Regions from separate parts of the Paenibacillus sp. FSL R5-0810 genome, predicted to be linked through region 1. Evidence: riboswitches for the same ligand, from Rfam matches in the RefSeq annotation. Region 1 holds a riboswitch; the other holds the start of a gene.
What was found. A riboswitch is a leader RNA that binds a small molecule or an ion and turns the genes downstream of it on or off. The one in region 1 is predicted to bind thiamine pyrophosphate.

Region 1 (3,963 bases):
CCATGGACGCCCAATGTATTCTGCACCGTTACTGCAGTCAATGCCGACATGCCGAATACGCCCAGCTCCTGGAACGTCTTCAGATCCGCTTGAATACCTGCGCCGCCCCCGCTGTCGGACCCGGCAATCGTCAGCGCTCTCGGAATCCGCGCGTCTGTCATCGGGACACGCTCCCTTCCGTCAGGATGTCCGCTTCGCGGACCGACGCGTGCCCTTCGAGCGAACCGGAGTGGAGCTTTGCAAGCTCATCCAGGAAGGCGATCTGGAAGCTGCCCGGCCCGAGTCCGGCCGTTTGCTCGGCCGCGCGGGCGGCTGCTGCCCCATAGAAGGCAAGGCCAGCCGTCCCCGCCAGCAGCAAATCCGGCTCCACAGCGGCGAAGGCCCCGAGCACGGACGTGAGCAGGCAGCCCGCTCCGGTTACTTTCGTCAGCATCGCATGCCCGCCGCGTATGATTCGCGCCGAAACACCATCGCTGATCACGTCCTCCTCTCCAGTGATAGCCACCACCGTATTTAGCCGCTGTGCAGCCCGCAGGGCCAGCTCTAAGTTCCCGCCGGACGCAGAGTCGTCTGCATCGACCCCCTTGATCACCCGGACTTCGCCGATCAGATTGGCAACCTCGGCCGCATTGCCCCGCACCAGGGAAACCTTCACTTCACGCAGGATCCGCAGCGCAGAAGCGGTCCGAAACGGCGTTGCCCCCGCTCCTACCGGATCGAGGAGGACCGGGACGCCATGCGTATTGGCGGATTGCCCGGCAAGGATCATCGCATCCACTTGTTCGCGGGACAGCGTGCCGATGTTGAGCACGAGCGCTCCGGCAATTTGGGCCATATCCGCCACCTCGTCGGGGGAATATGCCATTACCGGCGACGCGCCCAGCGCGTATAAGCCGTTGGCCGTAAAATTCGTAACCACCACATTGGTCATGTTATGGACAAGAGGCTTCTGCTGCTGCACCTTCGTTAAAAGCCCCGCAAGCTCCGAATCCCATGTATTTCCGCTCATTGCCATCATCCTTTCCCATTCTTTTCTTGGTTTTTGGCATATGACATACGACATATGAAACCCATAATCTCATCTCAACCCGAATTCTGATTCATTCTCAAAATGCATGACCTTTCGTTACCCCTGTCTGTCCCATAACTCAAATGCTCAGCGCCCATACCCCGTGGCATCGACCAACGGCTGGAACGGCACGGGCCATTCCTCCTGCTTGTAAGCCATGTCCCAGAACATATACTCCAGCTGGCAGCTCAGCATAAAATGCTCGCGCATCCGCTCGCGCTCCTTCATCGTCGCTCCTTCCGCCCACGCATCCACACGGCCAAGGAACTTCCCTGCCGCATCCTCTCCGCGATTCCCGTAAAAATGAATCCATTCATGGAACGGATGGGTGCGATCCGGCTTAACTTCATCCAGCAGTCTGCGGCCGATCTCATAATACGTCCACGGACAAGGAAGCAGGACCGCCATAATTTCGCCGAGGGTTCCCTCATGCGCAACGGTCAGCATGTGACGGATATAGTGGTGCGCAGACGGTGCAAGAGGGTAGCCCTGGAGCTGCTCATAGTTCACTCCCGCGACCGAGCAGAAATTTTGATGCGGATGCACCTCGCTGTTGAGGATAAACGCAATCTGTTCGTTGAACGCCGCCATATCCTCCCGGCTCGTGCACTTGGATATGGCGACGCCATAAATGCGAATGTAGGCATTCAAATACTCGAAGTCCTGCTTCACATAGTGAATCAGCTGTTCGCTGTCCAGCTTCCCGGCGGCAATTCCCCGCACGAAGGGATGGTTTACGATCGCCTCGAAAATTCCGTCCGCCTGCTGGCGAAGCTCTTGGGTAAACGTCATGGTTTCCCCCACCTCCATCTTGAAATGAAGAGCAGGAAGTCCTCCTAGCGACCAGGCAATCCCGGTAATCCGGGGATTCGAAGCCAAGCATCCGTTGCATGTCCCGCAAACCTACGCATACCGTGCATCCTTTTCATATCAGCAACGGTTGCATCCGGGAACTTTGCAGATCCGGCAGCCGTTGTACCCGGCTACATGTGTATATCCGGCAACCCTTTATGTACACGGCCAACCCTTTATGCACGGCATATGGCAACCTTGCATGCTGCTAGCTCGTACTCGTGCGCTATCGTGCTGTGCGACGAAGATGCAGGAAATTACGTTTTTCGGAGCATGACAAACAAAGCCGCCCCGAAAAACGGAGCGGCTTCAGCAATAGTCCTCTTGCCCGGCAGAAGCAGGCGCAAAAAGGACTCTATCCGTGAAGGCTCCACTTTCCTACGCTAGTACGAACTAGATCAGGTTCAAAGGGTCCAAGATACGCTCTTGTCTCAGCCGCTGACGGCTCCCCTAGTGGACTTCCTATTCTATTGACTATTACTGTACATAGGTTTAGCGGTGGTGTCAAACGTTTCCGTGTTTGCTGCAATACTCGGTAGATATAACCCCCTAACCCCCTTTTTCCAGAAAAAAAGGTGACCGTTCATGCTTTCATTCGCAAATGCCATCAATTGACCGATGCTTACCTTATTGAAGCGGTATTGTCATTTCGAGCTCTTTCAGGAAAATAGGTTTTTTGTATTCATGGGTGACAAAGACTGGCTGTTGATCCGAATTTAAGGCCGGGAATTCGGTTACGTAAGCATTATTTTTGGCATCAATTAACCTCGTCTTCGTTTCCTCGGAAGGAATGATGTACATGTCCCATGGGTAAAAATTGTACTTGCCTTCCAAATCCTCGAGGATCAACTCGGTTTGCTGAAGGGGGTCAGTGACTTCTTTCCGGTAATGTACGATCGTCTTATCTTTTAAGCGTTCCACTTTCGTCACTAACAGGCGGCCTAATTCCCCTTGAGGAATAATTAGAGGATGATCGGTCGACGGTTCATGCTTCATCGGCACTCTAATTCCATATACCGGCACATCCCCGCGCAAATACGGACGGAACGTAATGGACTTCGGCGTAACAAGAGGTAATTCAAATCGAAAGGTTCCTAACTGGACATGTGTACCGTCTTCGACGTAGCCATCTCCATCCATCTCATAAGGTTTGAACTCCATTCCAGTATCAGTAATAGCTAGGATATCATACATGGGATCTTGCGCTTTAGCTGCCGGCCGCCTGTATACTAGCTCCACGTCCATCGTACCCGTACCGGATTTAAAGCCTATTTTCTTAATCAGCAGGGTGGTTTCTCCATCCGTTGCACTCCTCATCGGCATCCATGATTTCGTTCCGGAAACGGTCTTTTTAATGGGAATTGAAAAATCCCAATGACCTTTAACTCCGTCCACGTTTGCTACCTCGATCGTTAGTTCGAATTCATCCGGTAACTTCTGTTTGAATGGCAGCAAGCTGATTTGTCCAATTCCTGTTTGGCTATCAATAGGTAGAGGACCGCTGCCACCGACACGGTCTGCGTATGGCTTGCCGTCAATTTTGAATTTGATTCCGTCTATGAAACCATGCCTACCGGAGAATCCATCCTCAACCTGTTGTATATAACCGATGGAGAGACGATCACCGTCATACATCACCTCTTGAATTTGCAGCGTAATCCCGTTGTCGCTCACAGCTTGCAAGACTTGCGCCGTCATTCCATTTTCAGAAGCTGTTTTCAAGGCTGTTTCGCGAACGTACTGGTGCTGCTCCTGACGCTGGAAAACAGAACCTACGAACGGTATTTCTTGTAGTACGGATGCCATAATAGGGGAGACGAAGCCGCTGCCGAGTATCACTACACAGGCCACAAGGGTTACGACTGCGGTTAGCGACAAGCGGCGGATAATCCGCTGTGAGCGGTTGTTATGAAGCATGCCTGTACAATCCTCGCTGCTAACACTGTACCGGACACGCTCCATCAAACGGTCTACATCGGTCTCCATTGATTCATAGGATCGTTTCGCATTCTGAATCTGTTGGTCGATCATGAACTCCTGCC
Region 2 (3,963 bases), 700 kb from region 1:
ATTCCCCGGTCAGACCCGATCCATTCCCCGATGACCGCCCCCATGACCGAATACGTGGCCGCGATCCGAATCCCGGAGAAGATGGATGGCAGCGCGTGCGGAAGCTCCAGCTTGGTGAAGATTTGCCACGGCGTGGCTCCCGTCATCTGCATATAATTCATCATCGTGCGGTCGGTCCGTGCCAGCCCGTCGAGGGCCGCTACGGCTACGGGGAAGAAGCAAACGAGCGTAATGACGATGACCTTCGGCAGCATGCCGAACCCGAACCAGATCATGAGGAGCGGGGCCAAGGCGATGGTCGGCACGTTCTGGCTTAAGATGAGAAGCGGATAAAGGGCTGTTTTGAGAAAAGGTACCCTGTGCAGAGCCAAAGAGAGCAGGAGTCCGATACCGGTTCCGATGGCAAATCCGATCACGGTTAACTTTAGGGTAGCCCAAGTGTGTTCCATAAGTCCCGACGCCCCGGTGATGGCTTCATGCCCGATAGCCGTCGGCGCAGGCAGAATGAATTTCTCGATATCGAACATCCAGACCGCAGCCTGCCACACGATCAAAAAGAAGAGGACCGCCACGACGGGCGGCCATATCGAGCTCCACCAGCTTTTCATGGACGGTATTTCTCCGTGAGCTTATCCATGCTGATGCCCTGCGGATGATGTGCGATTTTGACTTGGGAGATGATGCTCGGACTCCCGGCTTTCACCAGCGCATCATGCATTCGCTCCACGATGCGGAGCAGCTCGGACAGCTCGCCTTCCATCGTTGTTTCCAAAGCATGGACCTCGTATTTGACGCCGGAATCCTGGATTACCTTAATGGCTTCATCCACATAAGGGATGCTGTCTCCGCCGTCCGGCGTACGCGGAATGACTTGAATGCTCAGCAGTGTATTCGCCATGAGTCAATCGTCCTTTCGTATATGGGTTCTCATTTGCACGGCCGTTAAGCCTCATGCCGATGAGCCGCGAAGCAGCATTGCAATGCTGCGGGGAGTGCTTCTCCTATTTGTCAGGCAAAAACTCATTCGTAAACGCGCGCTCCGCGTCCAATTCCTTCTCCAGCAGCTTGCGCTCAAACATCCAGTCGGCATATCCGGACCAAACCTCGGCCTTCTGCTCGCCCCAGCGCGGCGAGTCATCTTGATAGCGCGGGCTGAGCCACTTCTGGCTTTCCAGCACCAGCTCGGCATCCAGGTCGGGAACTGCCTTCGACAGCAGTGCCGCGGCATCTTCCGGATGGTCTATCGCATATTGATAGCCTTTGGACGTTGCGCGCATGAACGCTTTGACAAGCTCCGGGTCATCCGCGATCAGCTTCTCGTTCGTTACGATGACCGGCGTATAATAATCCAGCTGTTCGGAATAATCCTTCACGTAGATCATGTCCAGCGGCTCGCCGCGAAGCTGGGCTTCAATGCCTGTCCAGGCATAGTAGATCCAGGCGAAATCAATATCCCGCTTAACCGCCGTAAAATAATCGGCGTCTCCGATGTTCACGATGTTGACCTTGTTCACATCGGCTCCATCGATCTCCATGATCGATTTCATGACGGCTTCCTCAATCGGAGAGCCCCAGCCTCCGTAGGATTTTCCTTCAAAATCGGAGGCCTTCTGGATGCCCCGATCCTTCGGTGCAGCGAATCCGGACGTATTATGCTGAATGATGGCTGCGATCGAAACCAGCGGCAGCCCCTGTGTCCGGGCGAGCGTTACGCCCTCCTGATAGCTGATGCCGAACGGTACGTTGCCGGAAGCGACCATCGCATCGGTTCCCCCGGAGCCCGGCTGTACGATTTGCACGTTCAGCCCTTCCTCCTCATAATATCCGAGCTCCTTGGCTGCATATAATCCGGTGTGGTTCGTGTTCGCCGACCAGTCCAGCATCAATTGGACATCGCGGAGCTTGGCCGGCTGTTCTCCTTCTCCGGCAGTCTCTTGCTTGCCGGGCGCGCTTCCGCCGTTCTGGCCGCTTGCCCCGCAGGCGGAAGCGACCAGAAGCAGGACGCAGGCGAGCAGCAGAGAGAGCCATGTACGTTGTTTCATCGTGTTTCTCCTCTCCTTATATGTCTTCCATTTTCCGTATTAACTTCATAACAACAACAAAAAACGCCCCGATCGTATCGGAGCGCATGACGGCGTAAGTATATACTACGGCTTATGAACAGCCGCAATCTTATGGCTTCCTACGCTGGCATTACCCAGATCAGGTATAAGGGTCAGTATCTCTATGGGATACACTCTCAGCCGGCCGATTCCAGCTCCCCCGGTATTTATGAAGTTACGGGTTATACTTCCGTTATTATAGACCTACCGGAAGCACCTGTCCAGTACGGGAACGCCCCATGCCTGAAGGCGATTTTCTACGTTCGTATAGGTCGCCGGGATGAGTGGCTGTCCAGGCATGGAAGACCCGAATGATCCAGGCGACCCATAGGAGTCTCTATATGCGGGCGGGCAACCTTAGACCTGGCCTGTTAGCGCTGGAAAAATTCAATCCATTCGCCTTCCGGACCGTGCACGAAGAAATAGCGGTAGCCGTTGGGCAGCGTGACGATTTCCTCATCCAGATGCGGAACGTCCAGCTCCTTCACCCGTGCATATTCCGCTTCAATGTCGTCCGTGCTGACGGCAAAGTGATGCACCGTTCCCTCCGCAGGAAGGGAGTCGCTGTATCCTTGAATCAGCTCGACCTCGGTTTCATCGCTGCCGTTAAAGCCGAGGAAAGCCAGCTGGATGACACCGTTCGTGTGCGTCAGACGGTCCTTGAGCTCAAGGCCGACCACCTTCGTATAGAAAGCGATCGTTGCTTCCAGATCCCTTACGACAATGCCTACATGGTCCAATCGTCTTTGTCCCATTTTACAAGAACCCCTTCCATGAAACTATGCTAGGATATAAAACCAAAGATACGTTGATATGAAAGAATAATACTACATAAACCCCATGTGTCAAGTGGGGATTGAGTGACTACAATCCCGGGACAATTCCGCAAATAACGATTCTACGCGGCCTATATGCCTATAAATATCCAGTTGTTGGGCGCTTCTTTCTTTACTTTTCCTCGGGCTAAAAGTATGATTGGATATGGAAACGCTTTAATTCGAAAGACCTATTCATCATGAATGACCAAGCCTACCTTTTGTTTCAGGGAGGGATATGAATGAGCCCGGGTCCATCCGATTCCATATATATTCGGCTCGCGATTGGATACGCATTGATCCAATGGATATTGGCCCTGTGGATGCCGGACGCTTTATTGCTTCACCGCATCTTAGCCATTATGGCTCCGATAGCCGCATTCGCGTATTTGATCGGGGTGATTGGCAGTCGGTATGAGCAAGGCCATCTTCGCAGATTTTGGCTTCTGATTGCAGCCGGATTGGCCGGCGATGCAATAGGGCGCATCCTGTATGCGGGTGATGAATGGATTGGAGGGGTGTTTGGCGGATCCATCCGGCTGGCGGAACTGTTCTGGAGCTTGGAAGCTCTATTGTTCGCCGGTGCCCTGATTTACCTGTTCAGACGAGTGCAGGGTCCGCTGCGGGGCGCTCGGTTTACCCTGGACATCATCATTGTTGCGATTACCTTGATGACGGTGGGGTGGGAGTATCTCATTAAGCCGGAGATGGAGAGCGGGACGGATACCGTCTGGAGGTCGGCCGGAGGAGCGATGCTCTATCCGCTGTGCGGAATCGTACTGATGTTCTTTACGCTGGTCGTGTATTTTAACACTAAGCAGCTGCACAAGCGGGCGGTCATCTTCCTGTGCCTTGGTGGAAGCGCATTTGCGCTCGGGGATGTCCTTCGGATCTTTCTTGATAGTTTCATGAACATCGGAGCTGGCCTATATGTATATCCGCTGCACACCCTCTCTGCATGCTTTATCGGCTTTGCGGGTGGACAAACGCTGCCTCGAAGGGGGAGGAGATCCCTATCCGAGAAGAAGCCGTGGCCGGCAGGAACC

Region 2: it holds a riboswitch for thiamine pyrophosphate, as region 1 does, so the genes downstream of both, MKX76_RS20190 (ABC transporter substrate-binding protein) here and tenA (thiaminase II) in region 1, are expected to answer to the same signal.

Annotation. Positions count from the first base shown of each region.
Region 1 is NZ_JBBOCF010000001.1:3,830,868-3,834,830, forward strand. Features, by position in the region: gene thiD (bifunctional hydroxymethylpyrimidine kinase/phosphomethylpyrimidine kinase) at 1-161, opposite strand, end outside; gene thiM (hydroxyethylthiazole kinase) at 158-1,009, opposite strand; gene tenA (thiaminase II) at 1,157-1,861, opposite strand; TPP riboswitch at 2,280-2,383, opposite strand; gene MKX76_RS17180 (DUF4179 domain-containing protein) at 2,549-3,952, opposite strand; gene MKX76_RS17185 (sigma-70 family RNA polymerase sigma factor) at 3,912-3,963, opposite strand, start outside.
Region 2 is NZ_JBBOCF010000001.1:4,530,460-4,534,422, reverse strand. Features, by position in the region: gene MKX76_RS20200 (ABC transporter permease) at 1-608, opposite strand, end outside; gene MKX76_RS20195 (thiamine-binding protein) at 605-898, opposite strand; gene MKX76_RS20190 (ABC transporter substrate-binding protein) at 1,002-2,042, opposite strand; TPP riboswitch at 2,163-2,274, opposite strand; gene MKX76_RS20185 (VOC family protein) at 2,474-2,857, opposite strand; gene MKX76_RS20180 (GGDEF domain-containing protein) at 3,160-3,963, shown strand, end outside.